DNA from 2 places in the Kitasatospora sp. NPDC058406 genome. Region 2 is predicted to be linked to the other one. Evidence: predicted binding sites of a transcription regulator. Region 2 holds the regulator's gene; the other holds the start of a gene.
What was found. Region 2 encodes HspR, which represses chaperone genes until heat shock. Its sites were predicted from a motif close to TTGAGNNNNNNNNNCTCAA; they were not measured.
Positions count from the first base shown of each region.

Region 1: lon (endopeptidase La) is a predicted target of HspR. The motif match lies at 4,259-4,277, and genes of this name have one in related genera.

Region 1 is NZ_JBHXKE010000142.1:227-8,681, forward strand. Features, by position in the region: partial or broken gene ACFWOG_RS25445 (ROK family protein) at 1-951, opposite strand, end outside; gene ACFWOG_RS25450 (GtrA family protein) at 1,094-1,600, opposite strand; gene lon (endopeptidase La) at 1,765-4,236, opposite strand; gene ACFWOG_RS25460 (rhomboid-like protein) at 4,596-5,375, opposite strand; gene ACFWOG_RS25465 (response regulator transcription factor) at 5,926-6,663, shown strand; gene ACFWOG_RS25470 (HAMP domain-containing sensor histidine kinase) at 6,762-7,892, shown strand; gene ACFWOG_RS25475 (multifunctional oxoglutarate decarboxylase/oxoglutarate dehydrogenase thiamine pyrophosphate-binding subunit/dihydrolipoyllysine-residue succinyltransferase subunit) at 8,320-8,455, shown strand, end outside.
Region 2 is NZ_JBHXKE010000122.1:5,374-13,828, forward strand. Features, by position in the region: gene ACFWOG_RS23320 ((Fe-S)-binding protein) at 1-592, opposite strand, end outside; gene dnaK (molecular chaperone DnaK) at 925-2,763, shown strand; gene grpE (nucleotide exchange factor GrpE) at 2,760-3,404, shown strand; gene dnaJ (molecular chaperone DnaJ) at 3,548-4,699, shown strand; gene ACFWOG_RS23340 (heat shock protein transcriptional repressor HspR) at 4,707-5,228, shown strand; gene ACFWOG_RS23345 (hypothetical protein) at 5,427-6,458, shown strand; gene ACFWOG_RS23350 (hypothetical protein) at 6,504-6,638, opposite strand; gene ACFWOG_RS23355 (hypothetical protein) at 7,052-7,678, shown strand; gene ACFWOG_RS23360 (LuxR C-terminal-related transcriptional regulator) at 8,226-8,455, opposite strand, start outside.

The sequences.
Region 1 (8,455 bases), on a different contig from region 2:
CCCGGCCAGCGCCGCCACCACCTCCTCGTCCCCCGCGGCGGCGCGCTCGGCGAGCAGCGCCACCCAGTCGCCGCGGATCCCCTCCAGACCGGCCTGGCGCATCACCGCCGCCTCCCCCGCGTACTGCTCCAGGCAGCCGGTCGCCCCGCAGGCGCAGCGCGGCCCGTCCGGGTGGACGGGGACGTGGCCCAGCTCGCCCGCGTAGCCGCGCACCCCGCGCAGCAGCCGGCCGCCGACCACGATCGCCGAGCCGACACCGGCCTCGGCCGAGACGTGCAGGAAGTGTTCCGGCCCGCCGCCCAGCCAGAGTTCGGCGAGCCCGCCGAGGTTGGCCTCGTTGTCGGCCAGGATCGGCAGCTCGGCCAGTTCGTCGGCATTGGCGGCGCGCAGTGCGAGCCGCAGCTCGGCGGTGACCGGGACGTCCCGCCAGCCGAGGTTGGCGGCCCGCTGGAGCATCGCCCCGTCGCCGCCGACCAGTCCGGGCACGGCCAGGGTCAGCCCGGCCGGGCGCAGTCCGGCGTCGGCGGCGGCGCGGCGGAGCAGCTCGGCCAGGTCGGCCATGACGGCGGCGGGATGCCGGCCCCGGTTGCGGATCTCCTGCCGTCGCCAGGCCCGGACCTCGCCGCGCAGGTCGACCACGCAGGCGCCCAGGTGCTCCACGCCGATCTCGGCGCCGAGGCCCCCGGGGCCGTCCGGGTGGAGGCCGAGCGCCGTGCCGGGTCGGCCGACCTTGCCGCTGGGGGCCGACGGGCCCTCCTCGACCACCAGGCCGGCCGCGATCAGCTCCTCGGCGAGCGAGGAGACGGCCGCCCTGGTCAGCCCGGTGTCGGCGGCGACCTCGGCCCGGGAGCGCGGGGCGCGCGCGATGACCCCGAGCACCAGCGCCAGGTTGGCCCGGCGCATGCCCTGCTGGCTGGCGGGCCCTGACCGGAGACCGTCCGTCTCGCGCATCGCCATCACCCCGATCGGCTTCCGCAGACTCGTTTGCAGCGTAGCCCGGTTTCGCCGACCGCTCCCGGCCGGTCGGGGGCCGGTCGACGGGCCGGTCGACGGGCCGGCCGGAGGAGCGCGGGCCGGACGCGGGGGCCTGCCGTCAGGGTTGCTCCACCCGGGTGGAGGCGGGCTCGGCGAGCCGGAACACCCACCGCTGCATGGCCCAGAACCGGAAGAGCATCGCCACGAAGGTGCCCAGGACCATCCCGCTGAGGAAGTCGGCCAGTTCCTGGGCGAAGGGGCTGACCCAGGGCTCCCGCAGGTTCAGCATGTACCGCGAGACGATCAGCGGGACGTCGTTGACGGCGATCGCCGCCACGCTGACCAGGAAGTAGAGCAGTGCCTCGCGCTGCCGGCCGTTCGCCCGGAAGGCCCACCGGCGGTTGAACACGTAGGAGACGACGGTGGCCACCACGGTCGCCACGGTGAGGGCCACCACCGGCTTGTGCGCCAGCAGGGTGAGCCGCAGCGAGTAGTTGATCACCACGGTCAGGGCGAAGCACCCGCTGCCGACCAGCAGGAACTTCACCAGCCTCCGGTGCCGGAGCAGGACCGGGCGCAGCCCGGCCGGCACCCGGGCCAGGACGCGCTGCGTGGGGGACGCCATCTCCGCAGTCTGGCACGGGGCCCGCCGCCGTTCCCGCCGGAACCCGTCCGCCGTCCGGGCACGCCGGTGGCCCGGCGGAGGAGTACTCCGCCGGGCCTGTCCCGGAGCCGTTCGGGCCTGTCCCGGGGCCGTCGGCGCCCTGCCGGTGGCCGCCCGGCGCCGCCTCAGGCGGCCGCGACCAGCACCTCGGCCGGCTCCAGGGCCAGCCTCAGCACCTCCCGGACGTCCGAGACCGGGTGGACGGTGAGGCGCTCCAGCACCTCGGCCGGGACGTCGTCCAGGTCGGCCTCGTTCCGCCGGGGGATGATCACCGTGGTGACGCCGGCCCGGTCGGCGGCGAGCAGCTTCTGCTTCACCCCGCCGATCGGCAGCACCCGCCCGGTCAGCGACACCTCACCGGTCATCGCCACGTCGGTGCGCACCTTGCGGCCGGAGAGCAGCGAGGCCAGCGCCGTGGTCATGGTGATGCCGGCACTCGGACCGTCCTTGGGCACGGCCCCGGCCGGGACGTGCAGGTGCACGCCGCGGTCGCGCAGCGAGGTGACCGGCAGCTCCAGTTCGGCTCCGCGCGAGCGCAGGTAGGAGAGCGCGATGTGGGCGGACTCCTTCATGACGTCGCCCAGCTGGCCGGTCAGGGTCAGCCCGGTGCCGCCGGTCTCGGCGTCCGCGAGCGAGGCCTCGATGTAGAGGACGTCGCCGCCGGCGCCGGTGACCGCCAGGCCGGTCGCCACCCCGGGGACGGCGGTGCGCCGCTCGGCCGGCTCCTGGGCGGCCTCCGGGACGTGGTGCGGGCGGCCGATCAGGGCGCGCAGGTCGTCGGCGCCGATCCTGACGGGCAGCTCGCGCTCGCCCAGCTCGCTCTGTGCGGCGATCTTGCGCAGCACCCGGGCGATCGAGCGTTCGAGGGTCCGGACGCCGGCCTCGCGGGTGTACTCGCCGGCCAGCCGGCGCAGTGCGGTCTCGTCGACGGTGACCTCCTCGTCCCGGAGGCCGGCCCGCTCCAGCTGACGCGGGAGCAGGTGGTCACGGGCGATGACGACCTTCTCGTCCTCGGTGTAGCCGTCGAGCCGGACGAGTTCCATCCGGTCGAGCAGCGGCTCGGGGATGGCCTCCAGCACGTTGGCGGTGGCGAGGAAGACGACGTCGGAGAGGTCCAGCTCGACCTCCAGGTAGTGGTCCCGGAAGGTGTGGTTCTGGGCCGGGTCGAGCACCTCCAGCAGGGCGGCGGCCGGGTCGCCCCGGTAGTCGGAGCCGACCTTGTCGATCTCGTCGAGCAGGACGACCGGGTTCATCGAGCCGGCCTCCTTGATGGCGCGGACCAGCCGCCCGGGCAGCGCGCCGACGTAGGTGCGCCGGTGGCCGCGGATCTCCGCCTCGTCCCGGATGCCGCCGAGCGAGACCCGCACGAAGCTGCGGCCCATCGCCCGGGCCACCGACTCGCCGAGCGAGGTCTTGCCGACGCCGGGCGGGCCGACCAGCGCGAGCACCGCCCCGCCGGCCCGTCGCCCTCCGCCGCCCTTCCGGGGCAGCGCGCCGTCCCGCCGCTCCTTGCCGTCGCTGCCGGCACCGGCACCGACGTCGGCACCGACCGGCCCGAGCCCCTGCTCGGCCCGGCGCTTGCGGACCGCGAGGTACTCGACGATGCGGTCCTTCACGTCGGCCAGGCCGGCGTGGTCGGCGTCCAGCACCGCGCGGGCGCCGACGATGTCGTAGGCGTCCTCGGTCCGCTCGTTCCAGGGCAGCTCCAGGACGGTGTCCAGCCAGGTGCGGATCCAGGAGCCCTCCGGCGACTGGTCGCTCGCCCGCTCCAGCTTGTCGACCTCCTTGAGCGCGGCCTCGCGCACCTTCTCCGGGAGGCCCGCGGCCTCGACCCGGGCGCGGTAGTCGTCCTCCTCGTCGGCCGGGTCGCCGTTCAGCTCCGCCAGCTCCTTGCGGACGGCCTCCAGCTGGCGGCGGAGCAGGAACTCCTTCTGCTGCTTGGCCACGCCCTCCTCGACGTCCTTGCGGATGGTGTCGTTGACCTCCTCCTCGGCGAGGTGGTCGCGGAGCAGGCCGAGCGCGTACTCCAGTCGGGCGACCTGGTCGGCCTCCAGCAGCACCTTGAGCTTCTGCTCGGCGGTGACGAAGGGCGCGTAGCCGATGTTGTCGGCGAGCTCGCCGACGTCCTCGATGGCGGCGACCCGGTCGACGATCTGCCAGGCGCCGCGCTTGCGCAGCCACTGGGTGGAGAGGTTCTTGTAGTCCCTGACCAGCTCGGCGGCCCGCCCGGCCACGGGGGTGCCGGCCGAGGACTCGCGGAACGGCGTGGTCTCGACCCAGAGCGCGGCGCCGGGCCCGGTGGTGCCGACGCCGATCCGCACCCGCCGCACCGCGCGGACCAGCGCGGCCGGGTCGCCGTCCGCCAGCCGGCCGACCTGCTCGACGGTGGCGAGGGTGCCGGCGGCCGCGTACGAGCCGTCGACCCTCGGGACGAGCAGGACCTGGGGCTTGCCCGTCCCGGCCGCGGCGCGGGCGGCCTCGACGGCGGCGCGGACCTCGGTGTCCTTCAGGTCCAGCGGGACGACCATGCCCGGGAGCACGACCTCGTCGTCGAGCGGCAGCACGGGCAGGGTGAGCGGTGTGGACGTCGATGCCATGATCTCTCCCCAGTCAGCGAACTTGAGTCGACCTGACTAAGGATCTGCGGGCGCCGGATGTTCCCCGCCGGTTGTTCGCCGTGAGCGAACGCGGAGTCGGCGCAGGGAGCGCGCGCGGGGGCTGTCAAAAAGACGCCTCCCGGGGTGGCTGCGGCGGCGTCCGGGCGCCGTCGGCCGGGGGCGCCGGCCCGAAGGACGGCCGGAAGGACGGAGACGGACGGAGACGGACGGCCGTGGGCTGCACCCGGAGGAGCTCGATCGGAAAGCGGCACCGGAACGACACCGGAGCGGCACCGGAGCCACACCACCGGAAGGCGACCGCCGCCGCCGAAGCCGCCGGGCGACGGCCGGCCGGGCACCTACAGCCGGTCCAGCACCGCGGTCCGGCCGCGCGCGGCCACCGGCGCCGGCACCCCGGCGGCCGGCGCGACCGCCCGGCCGCGCCCCGGCCCGTGGCCGTCCCAGCGGCGCAGCCAGCGCCAGAGCGCCACCCCGGCCAGCAGCGCCACCGGGTGCCCGACGCCGGTGACCAGGTCGCGGTCGGTCGCGATCTGCTCGGCGATCAGCGCGCCGGCCAGACCCAGGCCGAACACCCGGCCGGGCAGGGGGAGCAGCCCGGCCAGTGCGCCGAGGCTGGCCAGCACGCCGTAGCTGACCCCGATGTCCAGGTGGTCGAGCGCCGCGGTCTCCAGTCGCCCGGTCTCCACCGCGGTGATCACCACGGCCTGGGAGAGCAGGGTGGCCGTGACGTGCCCGGCCGCGAAGACCACCGCGGCGCGGACCGCCCCGACCCGGCGCTCCAGTGGCGCGACGGTCAGGGCGAAGGCCCACAGGTAGGGCATCCAGACCGTGCCGGCCACCCAGAAGCCACTGAGCAGGAGCGCGCGCAGCGGATGGTGCAACAGGTTGTGCCCGTCCGAGCTGGACGCCTCCTGGAGGCGGGCCACCAGCTCCGGATCGGCGAGCATCGCGAACGTGGTGGTGGTGGCGACCACGGCGAGGTAGCCGAGCGCGAAGGGGTTGCGCCGGGGGGTCGGCACCCGGGCCAGCACCCAGGCGAGCGGGCCGGCCCGCAGCCCGTGGCGGAGCATCCCGTACGGCGGCCCGCCCTGCCCGGCGCCGATCCGTCGCCCCGTCATGCCGCCTCCGCTCAGACGCCGCAGCCACCGGCCCCGCCCGGTGGCCAACGTACCGGCGGGCTCCGGCGATCCCACCTCCACGACTTGTCGTGGCCACGGTACGTCCGGCTCCTGGGAGCCGGCTGGGAAAATGCCGTGAGTATTCCGATACCGGCAGAGACCCGACATTGGTCCAGACCATCCCCCTCCCCGCAGGGGGGCGGCGCCCCTGACCGGCGGGTTGGTGTCAACTCATGTGCATACGTACCGTTACTGAGTGAAAAATCGCCGGGTAAGGTATCGGCCCGTGCCCACTTCCGAGTGGGTCCGGAAACCGGTCCGACAGGCCGGTCCACGGGCCGGAAACGTCCGGTCCGCCTGCCGGGAAGCATCCTCTGTCCGTACGCTGCGGAGTGTGCGGAAGAGAAGGGCGGTCCACACCCGCCCTCCGACGCCGCACGCGCGACGGGACGGCGGACCCGGCACAGTCCACGACGGAACAAGACTACGAGCGGAGCCTCGCCATCCCCACAGGTGGCCGGCCCGCAGCCCTGGGGGCGGTGGCGTGACCGTGACAGAAATTCAGCAGGACCACCAGAACAACGGCGGCACGGTGAGCAGCCAGCGCAGAGTGCTGGTGGTGGAGGACGAGCCCACGATCGCCGAGTCCATCGCGGCCCGGCTGGGCGCGGAGGGCTTCAAGGTCGCCGTGGCCCACGACGGGCCCGGCGCCGTCGACGGCTTCCACACCTGGCAGCCCGACCTCGTCGTCCTCGACATCATGCTGCCCGGCTTCGACGGGCTGGAGGTGTGCCGCCGGATCCAGGCCCAGCGCCCGGTCCCGGTCCTGATGCTCACCGCGCGCGACGACGAGACGGACCTGCTGGTCGGCCTCGGCGTCGGTGCCGACGACTACATGACCAAGCCCTTCTCCATGCGCGAACTGGCCGCCCGGGTCAACGTGCTGCTGCGCCGCGTCGAGCGCGCCCAGCAGGCCGCCCGGACGCCCGCACTGGGCTCGCTGCGCTTCGGCGAGCTGGAGATCGACCACGTCCAGCGCCGGGTCCGGCTGGCCGCGGGCGACGTCCACCTGACGCCGACCGAGTTCGACCTGCTCGCCTGCCTGGCCGCACAGCCGCGCGCGGTGCTCACCCGCGAGCAGCTGCTGGCCGAGGTGTGGGACTGGACCGACGCGTCCGGAACCCGGACCGTCGACAGCCACGTCAAGGCGCTCCGCCGCAAGATCGGCGCCAGCTGGATCCGCACCGTCCACGGTGTCGGGTACGCGCTGGAGGCCCCGCTCTCCTAGCGGCGCCTCGGGCGGCGGGCCTCCGGGGGGCCCGTGTCCCGAACCGCCGTGCGCGCCACCCGAGGGATCACAGCACGCGGGGGATTCACAGGGGACCAATGACCTTTCCACAGCAACGCAACGGGGACACCACCGGCAGCAGGCCGCCCACGCTGGCCACGCGTGCCGCCCGCCGGGTCTGGGCCGACATCCGGCCGCTCGACCCGGTCCGCTCCATCAAGGGCAAACTCGCCCTCCTGGTGATCGTCTCGGTCTTCCTGGCCACCGGCATGGTGGTCGTGGCGATCCGGTCCGAGACCCAGATCCGGATCATCATGATCTTCTCGATGATCGCCTCGCTGCTCTTCATGCAGTTCCTCGCGCACGGGCTGACCGCCCCGCTGCGCGACATGACCGCCGCCGCCCGCGCGATGGCCTCCGGCGACTACACCCGCCGGGTCGAGGTGAACTCGCGCGACGAGATCGGCGAGCTGGCGGCGACCTTCAACCAGATGGCGGCCGATCTCGGAGCCGCCGACCGCCACCGCCGCGAGCTCGTCGCCAACGTCTCGCACGAACTTCGCACGCCGATCGCCGCGCTGCACGCCGTGCTGGAGAACGTGGTCGACGGCGTGGTCCAGCCGAACCCGGCGACCCTGGGTGCCGCGCTGGAACAGACCGAACGGCTCGGCCGGCTGGTCGCCCACCTGCTCGACCTGTCCAAGATCGACGACGGCGTGGTCGACCTGGACGCCCGCCCCTTCGAGGTGCGCGAGTTCCTGGACGGCGTGCTGCGCGGGGTCACCGTGGACGGCGCGACGGCCGGCGGGGCGTTCTCCCGCCGGGGCGACGTCCGGCTCGCCCTGGAGGTCAGCCCGGCCGGCCTGACCGGCGTCGCCGACCCGGAACGGCTCCACCAGGTGGTCGCCAACCTGGTCGACAACGCCTGCAAGCACTCCCCGCCGGGCGGCACCGTGACGGTCCGCGCCCGGCCCGGCGACATGCCGGGCGGGCTCCTGCTGGAGGTGGAGGACGAGGGTCCGGGCATCCCGGCGGCCGACCGGACCAGGGTCTTCGAGCGGTTCAGCCGCAGCGGCACCGCCACGGGGGCCGGGCCGGGTGCCGACGGCGGCACCGGGCTGGGCCTGGCCATCGCCCGCTGGGCGGTGGACCTGCACGGCGGGCGGATCGAGGTCGCCGAGGCCGAACGCGGCTGCCGGATCGCGGTCCGGCTGCCCGGCCCGCGCTGACCGCGCGGGCGGCCCCGCGCCGGCCCCGCCGGCGGCCCCGACGGCGCTCGCGTCCGCGTTCACCCCGGTGAGCGCGCCGGTGATCCCGCCGGTGTCCCGCAGGCGGTTCCGTCGGAGGTCGCCGCGATGTTCGCGTCGAGCGGACTTCGCCCGCATGTCACAGAAGCGACACAGACATGCGCGGCGGAGTCCGCCGGTCAATCGAATACTTTTGTCCGCTTTTGCCCACATATGGGGCGCGATCAGGCGCGATCGGTTCCCCTCCGATGCGGCCTTCTAACGCACATTTTCAGCCAACCTGCAGGTCAGCACTGTGATCTGGGCGACGCCTGGGCCCCGGGGACTGCGCGATCACTGGTCAGAGGCGTAGCCTTAATCCCCGCTGTCCAAACATCCCAAAAGGAAGCGGAAGAGGGCGGTTGCCGCCGTGTCGCCACAGTCCCATGAAACCTCCAACAGCTCGGCAAGCTCCACGGGCTTCGGCCCCAATGAGTGGCTCGTCGACGAGATCTACCAGCAGTACCTCCAGGACCCGAACTCGGTCGACCGAGCCTGGTGGGACT
Region 2 (8,455 bases):
CCTTGAAGGCCAGCACCAGCGGGTAGGAGATCAGGTACTTCGCCTCGTACGAGCCCACGTGCTCCAGCGCGCCCTCCAGGCCGCGCAGGATCATGATGCACAGGCCGATGCCGAGGATCGTGTACTCGACGTAGAAGGCCTGCCAGGCGATCGAGCCGGCGAAGCGCGACTTGCGGCCCGCCCGGCCCGGCAGGCTGAGCAGGCGGATCACGATGAGGGTGGCGATGCCGAGGGTGGTGAAGGTGCCGACCAGCTCGGTGAAGAGCTCGTACGGCAGCCAGCCGCCGAGCACCGGCAGCACGAACTCGGCGTCGAACAGCTGGAAGAAGGCGGTCAGCAGGGTCAGGCCGAGCGTGAAGAAGCCGACCGCGACGAACCAGTGGGCGACGCCGACGACGCCCCAGCGGTTCATCCGGGTGTGGCCGACGAACTCGACCGCCACGGTCTTCGCGCGCAGGGCGGGCTGCCCGAACCGGGTCGGGTCCGGCTGACCGGTCCGCACCACCTTGTAGATGTACAGCGCCGCACGGGCGGCGAGCGCGGTGCCGACCACGAACGTGACCAGCGAGATGACGATCGCTGCTAGCTGCATCGGCTCTCCGTCTCCTGCGGCTTTCTGGGGGTGCTGGGGTGCTGGGGGTACAGACTCTCGCGGTGATTGTACTCGCCGGTAACTTGCAGGGCCGACGGGCCGGACATTACCGCTCGTCAACACTTCTCCTGAAGATGCTCAAGGTATGGCGGCAGTCACGTAAGTGCACCCTGCCATCGCCGTCCGGGCGCCACAGGGCCGCTCGCCGCTCCGATCTCCGCATTTCCGGCTCAGCAAAGTTGAGCGCTCCGGACTCATAGCTGTTGACGCCCCCCGCCTCGTCGTGCATCCTTGAGCCTGTAAAGCTCAACTCTTCCGTGGAGGTATCTACGATGGCACGCGCGGTCGGCATCGACCTCGGCACGACGAACTCGGTCGTCAGCGTTCTGGAGGGTGGCGAGCCCACCGTCATCACGAACGCCGAGGGCGCTCGGACCACGCCGTCCGTCGTCGCCTTCGCGAAGAACGGCGAGGTGCTCGTCGGCGAGGTGGCCAAGCGTCAGGCGGTCACCAACGTGGACCGCACCATTCGCTCGGTCAAGCGTCACATGGGCACCAGCTGGAAGATCGGCCTGGACGGCAAGGACTTCAACCCCCAGCAGATCAGCGCCTTCATCCTGCAGAAGCTGAAGCGGGACGCCGAGTCCTACCTGGGCGAGACGGTCACCGACGCCGTCATCACCGTCCCGGCGTACTTCTCCGACTCGGAGCGCCAGGCCACCAAGGAGGCCGGTGAGATCGCGGGCCTCAACGTCCTGCGCATCGTCAACGAGCCGACCGCGGCCGCCCTGGCCTACGGCCTGGACAAGGACGACCAGACCATCCTGGTCTTCGACCTCGGCGGCGGCACCTTCGACGTCTCGCTGCTGGAGATCGGCGACGGGGTCGTCGAGGTGAAGGCCACCAACGGTGACAACCACCTCGGCGGTGACGACTGGGACCAGAAGGTCGTCGACCACCTGGTGAAGGTCTTCCAGGCCGGCCACGGTGTCGACCTGTCCAAGGACAAGATGGCCCTGCAGCGCCTGCGCGAGGCCTCCGAGAAGGCCAAGATCGAGCTGTCCTCGTCCTCCGAGACCTCGATCAACCTGCCCTACATCACGGCCTCCGCCGAGGGCCCGCTGCACCTGGACGAGAAGCTCACCCGCGCCCAGTTCCAGCAGCTGACCTCGGACCTGCTGGAGCGCTGCAAGGTCCCGTTCCACAACGTGATCAAGGACGCGGGCATCGCCCTCTCCGAGATCGACCACGTGGTCCTCGTCGGCGGCTCGACCCGCATGCCGGCCGTCGCCGAGCTCGTCCGCGAGCTGACCGGCGGCAAGGACGCGAACAAGGGCGTCAACCCGGACGAGGTCGTCGCCATCGGCGCCTCGCTCCAGGCCGGTGTCCTCAAGGGCGAGGTCAAGGACGTCCTGCTGCTCGACGTCACCCCGCTGTCCCTCGGCATCGAGACCAAGGGCGGCATCATGACCAAGCTGATCGAGCGCAACACCACGATCCCGACCAAGCGCTCCGAGATCTTCACCACGGCCGAGGACAACCAGCCGTCCGTGCAGATCCAGGTCTACCAGGGCGAGCGCGAGATCGCCGCGTACAACAAGAAGCTCGGCATGTTCGAGCTGACCGGCCTGCCGCCGGCCCCCCGTGGCCTGCCCCAGATCGAGGTCACCTTCGACATCGACGCCAACGGCATCATGCACGTCGGTGCCAAGGACCTCGGCACCGGCAAGGAGCAGAAGATGACCGTCACCGGCGGCTCCGCGCTGCCGAAGGACGACATCGAGCGCATGATGCGCGAGGCCGAGCAGTACGCGGAGGAGGACCACAAGCGCCGCGAGTCCGTGGAGACCCGCAACCAGGCCGAGCAGCTCGTCTACTCGACCGAGAAGTTCATCGCCGACAACGCCGACAAGCTGCCGGCCGACGTCAAGACCGAGGTCGAGACCGCCATCGGCGAGCTCAAGGAAGCCCTCAAGGGCGAGGACATCGCGAAGATCCGCGAGGCCTCCGAGAAGGTGTCCACCACCGCGCAGAAGCTCGGCCAGGCGCTGTACGCCAACGCCGACGCCGCCGGCGCCGCCCCGGCCGGTGACGCCGCCGGTGCCAAGGACGACGACGTCGTCGACGCCGAGATCGTGGACGACGAGAAGCCCAAGGGCGGTGCGGCATGACGGAGAAGCCGCAGGGTGCTGAGCCCGGCGACGACTCCGCCGCCGAGGAGGCCGTGATCAAGGCTGCCGAGGAGGCTGCCGCGGGCGGTGCCGATTCGACCGCCGGCGCGACCGGCGAACCGGACGACCTCGCCACGGCCAAGCGCGAGCTGGCCGAGCGGACGGCCGACCTCCAGCGCCTCCAGGCCGAGTACCAGAACTACCGGAAGCGGGTCGAGCGCGACCGACTGACGGTCCGTGAGATCGCCGTCTCCAACATCCTGGAGTCGCTGATCCCGGTCCTGGACGACATCGGCCGGGCCCGTGACCACGGCGAGGTGACCGGCGGCTTCAAGTCCGTCGCCGAGTCGCTGGAGACCGTCGTCGCCAAGCTGGGCCTGCAGCAGTTCGGCAAGGAGGGCGAGCCCTTCGACCCGACCATGCACGAGGCGCTGATGCACAGCTACTCGTCGGAGGTCACCGAGGACACCTGCGTCCAGATCCTCCAGCCCGGTTACCGGATCGGCGAGCGGATCATCCGCCCGGCGATGGTCGCGGTCGCGGAGCCCCAGCCGGGCACCCAGACCACGTCCGGCCCGGACACCGACACCGCCAAGGGCGGGGAGAAGAAGGACCAGGCCGACGGTGGCCCGGACAGCTGACCACCGGTGACGGCTGACAACCTGTGCGCTGCGGAGTCGTACGCCGGCCAGTACGGCGGCCGGCTCCGCAGCGCACTGTCGACGGGCCACGGCCGGCCCGTTGACAGCTCTGTGACGATGGACCTCGGGAGGTGGCGCCAGCCATGAGCGGCAAGGACTACGTGGAGAAGGACTACTACAAGGTCCTCGGCGTGCCCAAGGACGCCACCGCCACCGAGATCAAGAAGACCTACCGCAAGCTGGCCCGCGAGTTCCACCCCGACGCGAACAAGGGTGACACGGCGGCCGAGGAGCGGTTCAAGGACATCTCCGAGGCGTACGACGTCCTCTCCGACGAGAAGCGCCGCAAGGAGTACGACGAGGCCCGCAGCCTCTTCGCCAACGGCGGCTTCCGCGCCGGCGGCCCCGGTAACGGCAACTACAGCTTCGACTTCGGCGACCTGTTCAGCGGCAACCAGGCCGGCAACAGCGGTGGCCTCGGCGACGTCTTCGGCGGCCTGTTCAACCGCGGCGGCGCCCGGCAGGCCCAGCCCCGGCGCGGCGCCGACGTCGAGACCGAGGTGACGCTCTCCTTCGAGGAGGCCGTCGACGGCGCCACCGTCCCGCTCCGGATGACCAGTCAGGCCCCCTGCCGCCACTGCAACGGCACCGGTGCCAAGGCCGGCACCACCCCCCGGGTCTGCCCGACCTGCGTCGGTTCCGGCACGGTCAGCCGCGGCCAGGGCGCCTTCGCCCTCTCCGAGCCCTGCCGGGACTGCCGCGGCCGCGGCATGATCGTCGACGACCCGTGCACCGACTGCCACGGCAGCGGCCGGGCCAGCTCCGCCCGCACCATGCAGGTCCGGATCCCGGCCGGTGTCCAGGACGCCCAGCGGATCCGCCTCAAGGGCAAGGGCGCGCAGGGCGAACGCGGCGGCCAGCCCGGCGACCTCTACGTCACCGTGCACGTCGACCCGCACCCCGTCTTCGGACGGAAGGCCGACAACCTGACCGTGACCGTCCCGGTCACCTTCCCCGAAGCCGCGTTGGGGGGCACCATCGAGGTGCCGACCCTCAACGGCCCCTCGGTGAAGCTCAAACTCCCCCCGGGCAGTGCCAACGGCCTCACCCTGCGGGCCCGCGGCAAGGGCGCCACCCGCAAGGACGGCACCCGGGGCGACCTCCTGGTCACCGTGGAGGTCGTGGTGCCCCAGCACGTCACCGGCGACGCGCTGGCCGCTCTGGAGCAGTACCGCGAGGCCACCGCCTCCGACGACCCGCGAGCCGCCCTGTTCCGAGCGGCGAAGGGAGCGTGACGACCAGATGACCCCCGACAGCACCGGCCACGGCCCGATCGGCCCCGGCATCGGCGAGGGACTGCCCGGCGGCGGCCCCCCGCGCGCGCGCCGGGCCGTTCCGCAGCCCCAGTACGTCCTCACCGAGGACACCCCGGTCTACGTGATCTCGGTGGCCGCCGAGCTCTCCGGCCTGCACCCGCAGACCCTCCGCCAGTACGACCGCCTCGGCCTGGTCTGCCCCGACCGCACCGCCGGCCGCGGGCGCCGCTACTCGGCGCGCGACATCCAGCAGCTGCGCGACGTCCAGCGGCTCTCCCAGGACGAGGGCATCAACCTCGCCGGCATCAAGCGGATCATCGAGCTGGAGAACCAGGTCACCGCCCTCCAGTCCCGGATCGCCGAGCTCACCGACTCCCTCGAAGGCGCGGCCACCGCCCTCCAGCAGCGCGAGGCCACCATCCACGCCTCCTACCGCCGCGACCTCGTCCCCTACCAGCCCCCGACCCCGCACTCCAGCGCCCTGGTCGTCTGGCGTCCCAAGCGCTGACCCGGCCACGACGGTCGCCGCCGCCGGTTCCCTCTGGTTGGGGGGTGCCGGCGGTGCTTGCGTGGTGAGAGAGTGCTTTCTGCAGGCGAGAGCGGATCAAGAGCGCCGATGCCGGTTCGCGGAGGCTCTGGCTAAGATCCCCATCGAAGCCGGCGAACCGGCCTCACTCAGCTCTATCCGAACACCAGGGAGCCGCAGATGAGCGAGACGGCCGAGCCCGGACTCACCTCAGGCGGCCTCGGTGTCCTCTCGGACGGCGCTCGCAAGCTCTACCTCCACGTCCTGCACTCCCACGGCCGCCTCGTACCCGCGAGCCAGGAGGCCACCGACCTCAGGTTCCTCCAGGAGCTTCTCGACATCGGCCTGCTGGTGCCGGACACGGACGAGCCGGACGTGCTCGTCGCCGTGGACCCCCAGCAGCTCTCGTCCGGGCTCATCGCCTCCTGGCAGCGCAAAGCACTCGACCTGCTCTCCCGGGCCGAGGCACTTCCGATCGATTTGAAGGAACTGTCCGAGGCCTTCCACACGCCGAAGCAGACCGGCGGCAGCATCGAGTACGTCCGTGGAAAAGTACTGATCAATCAAAGACTCGGGCAGTTGACCACGAGTTGCACCGAGGAGTTCCTCGCCGCACAACCGGGTGGTCCCCGCCCCCCGGAGGCACTCGCCGGCAGCCGCGACCGTGATTTGGCTCTTCTCCAGAGAGGCGCCACGTTTCGGACCATTTACCACCCCAGTACGCGTTACCACCCCGCCACCAGGGACTACGTCCTCGCCATCACGGACGCCGGGGGGCAGGTCCGCACCCTGGACGAGCCGTACACCCGGCTCATAGTCGTGGACCGCCGCACCGCCATCATTCCCATCGCGGACGACCTGAATGTGGCCGCGTTCATACACGACCGCGCGATCATCAGCTATCTGGTCTCCGACATCTTCGAGCGCAACTGGAACCGCGCTCTCGATTTCGACGGCGCCCGCGCGGTGCCGCAGGAGGTCATCTCACGCCTGCGGCAGACGATCATCGATCTGCTGCTGAAAGGCACCAGTCACCGCGTGATTGCCCGAAGCCTGGGCATCAGCGAACGCACGCTGGCGCGTCACATAGCGGACATGCGTGAGGACTACCGGGTGGATTCGCTGTTCCAGCTCGGGTACATGCTGGCCCGGACCACCCAGAGCGGGCACCCCGAAGAACGCCTCCGGGAACACGACCCGTCAACCGACTGACCGCCCGGGGCCCCTGACGGCCCGCCCGGGCGTCACGTGCCGAACTCAGGTCCAGTTGCTGTCGTTCGCGGTGAGGGCCAGCGTGACCAGGGCCGGAGCGTCGGCGGGCACGGAGTTGGCGGTACGCGGCGCCGGCTGGTGGCCGGAAGCCGCCGACGTGACCTGGCTGCTCGCGGTCAATACCGCTATAACAGCAACGACCGAAGCCGCAGTGATGCGAACGTGTCGGCGCAGGCGAAGCATTGCGATCACGCCTTCCTGAGTTAGTCGCGGGTATCGAGCAATGGGAACAGCTACGCAGCCGCCCACATAATGCCCCAGCTCGAACGCACGCGCCACATCCCCCCTCCACAGAGGTGCGTCATCTCCATGCCAGGCAGACAGATGACACCGCGAAGCAGTGGACTCCACCGCCCCGAACGATGGACGATCAGTTCGCTCCCGATGGTCCCGGCAAGCTCACCACACTTGCCGATGTACCTTCAATTCACCATTCGACTTAGCTCCCCCGAGCGAAGTCCGCAGCCTCGCCGATCAGAACCCCTAACCCTGCCGGACCTGGTGAACCCGGTCAGCCACTCCCCGGAGTCGACATGACTGAGCCCTACCTGCGTCACCACGACAGCCAGGCCCTCGAGGGCCGGCGTGCACGAGTCTTCCTGGCCGCGCCGCTCATGCGGTTGACCGGGCCGGCGGACAGTGTGGTGACCCTCGCCAGCCGGACGCGGCTGACCACCCTCCGCACCACCCTCCTCCGCAGTGGCGCCGCCGTGTACAGCGCCCACCACAGTGACGCCTGGACCGTCGCCGGGCGCGCCCCCGAGCCGCGCGTGCCGTCGGACTTCCGCGCGCTGCAGTCCGCCGACCTCGTCTTCGCCTACGTCGGCGCACCGCTGTCGGCCGGGGTCAGCCTGGAGCTGGGCTGGGCGTCGGCGCTGCGCAAGCCGATCGTGCTCCTCGTCGACGAGGCCATCACCCACAACCCGCTGATCGCCACCATCGAGCAGGTCGCCCCCGTCCTGCCGCTGGTCTTCGACGACACCTGGTCCCAGGAGGCCCTCCACCACACCGTGGAGACCGCCCTCGACTGGGCCGGCATGGCGCTCTCCCTGCGCGAGGGCTTCTGGACCGCCCCCGGCGAGCAGTTCACCGTCCCCCGTCAGCAGCCCCCCGCCGTCGGCCCGACCGGCTACTGGCCCACCGGCGCGGCCACCGGCTGATCCCGTCCGGGCTCCCCCGCCCGGGCTCCCCCACCTGCCGGCCCCCGCCGGCCCCGAAGGAACAGCGTCTCCGCGTCGTACCGCCCCGGACCGGGCACCGCGGGACCCCTCATCCGCCGGCCGAGCCGGAAGAGCCCCTCCACGTCGGGGAGTTCGCGCGGCGGACGAGGTGACCGACCCCATGACGCCTCAGCAGGCCGCGTTCGAGGAGCGGACGGAACGCCCCGGTGTCCCCCTCCCGCGACGCGGCGGCGCGGATCCGGCCACCGTCCCCCGGCGGCGCCGGACAGCGCGCGTGGGCGGCCCCGTCCGGCAGCGGGACGCCGTGTTCGTCCGTCGTCCTCGCCGCGCGTCCGCCGGCCGAGCCGGACCAGGCCCCGCACGACGGGGCGGCCAGTGCGGGCGACCGCGATCAGCTCCTCCCCGCACTCGCAGAGCAGCTCGACAGAGCGACTCGGCAGAGCGACTCGGCCGGGCGGTCAGGCAGCGCGGTCAGGCAGCGCAGCGCAGAGCGGCCGGGTAACGGGTGCGAACGGCGCCGTCGGGCTCATCCGTCGTCACGGCCGCCCCGCATCAGCCAACCGAGCTGGAACAGGGTCTGCGCCCCGTACCGGTCGCGGAGGCGGGCGATGTGCGCGGCCACGGTCCGCTCGCTCAGGCCGAGGCGGGTGGCGACCGCACGCTGGGTCAGACCGCGGGCCAGCAGGCGGCCGACGCGGTCGGACGCGTTGTGGGGGTTGCGGGCCGGGCCGTCGGCGAGCGCGGCGGTCCAGTCGG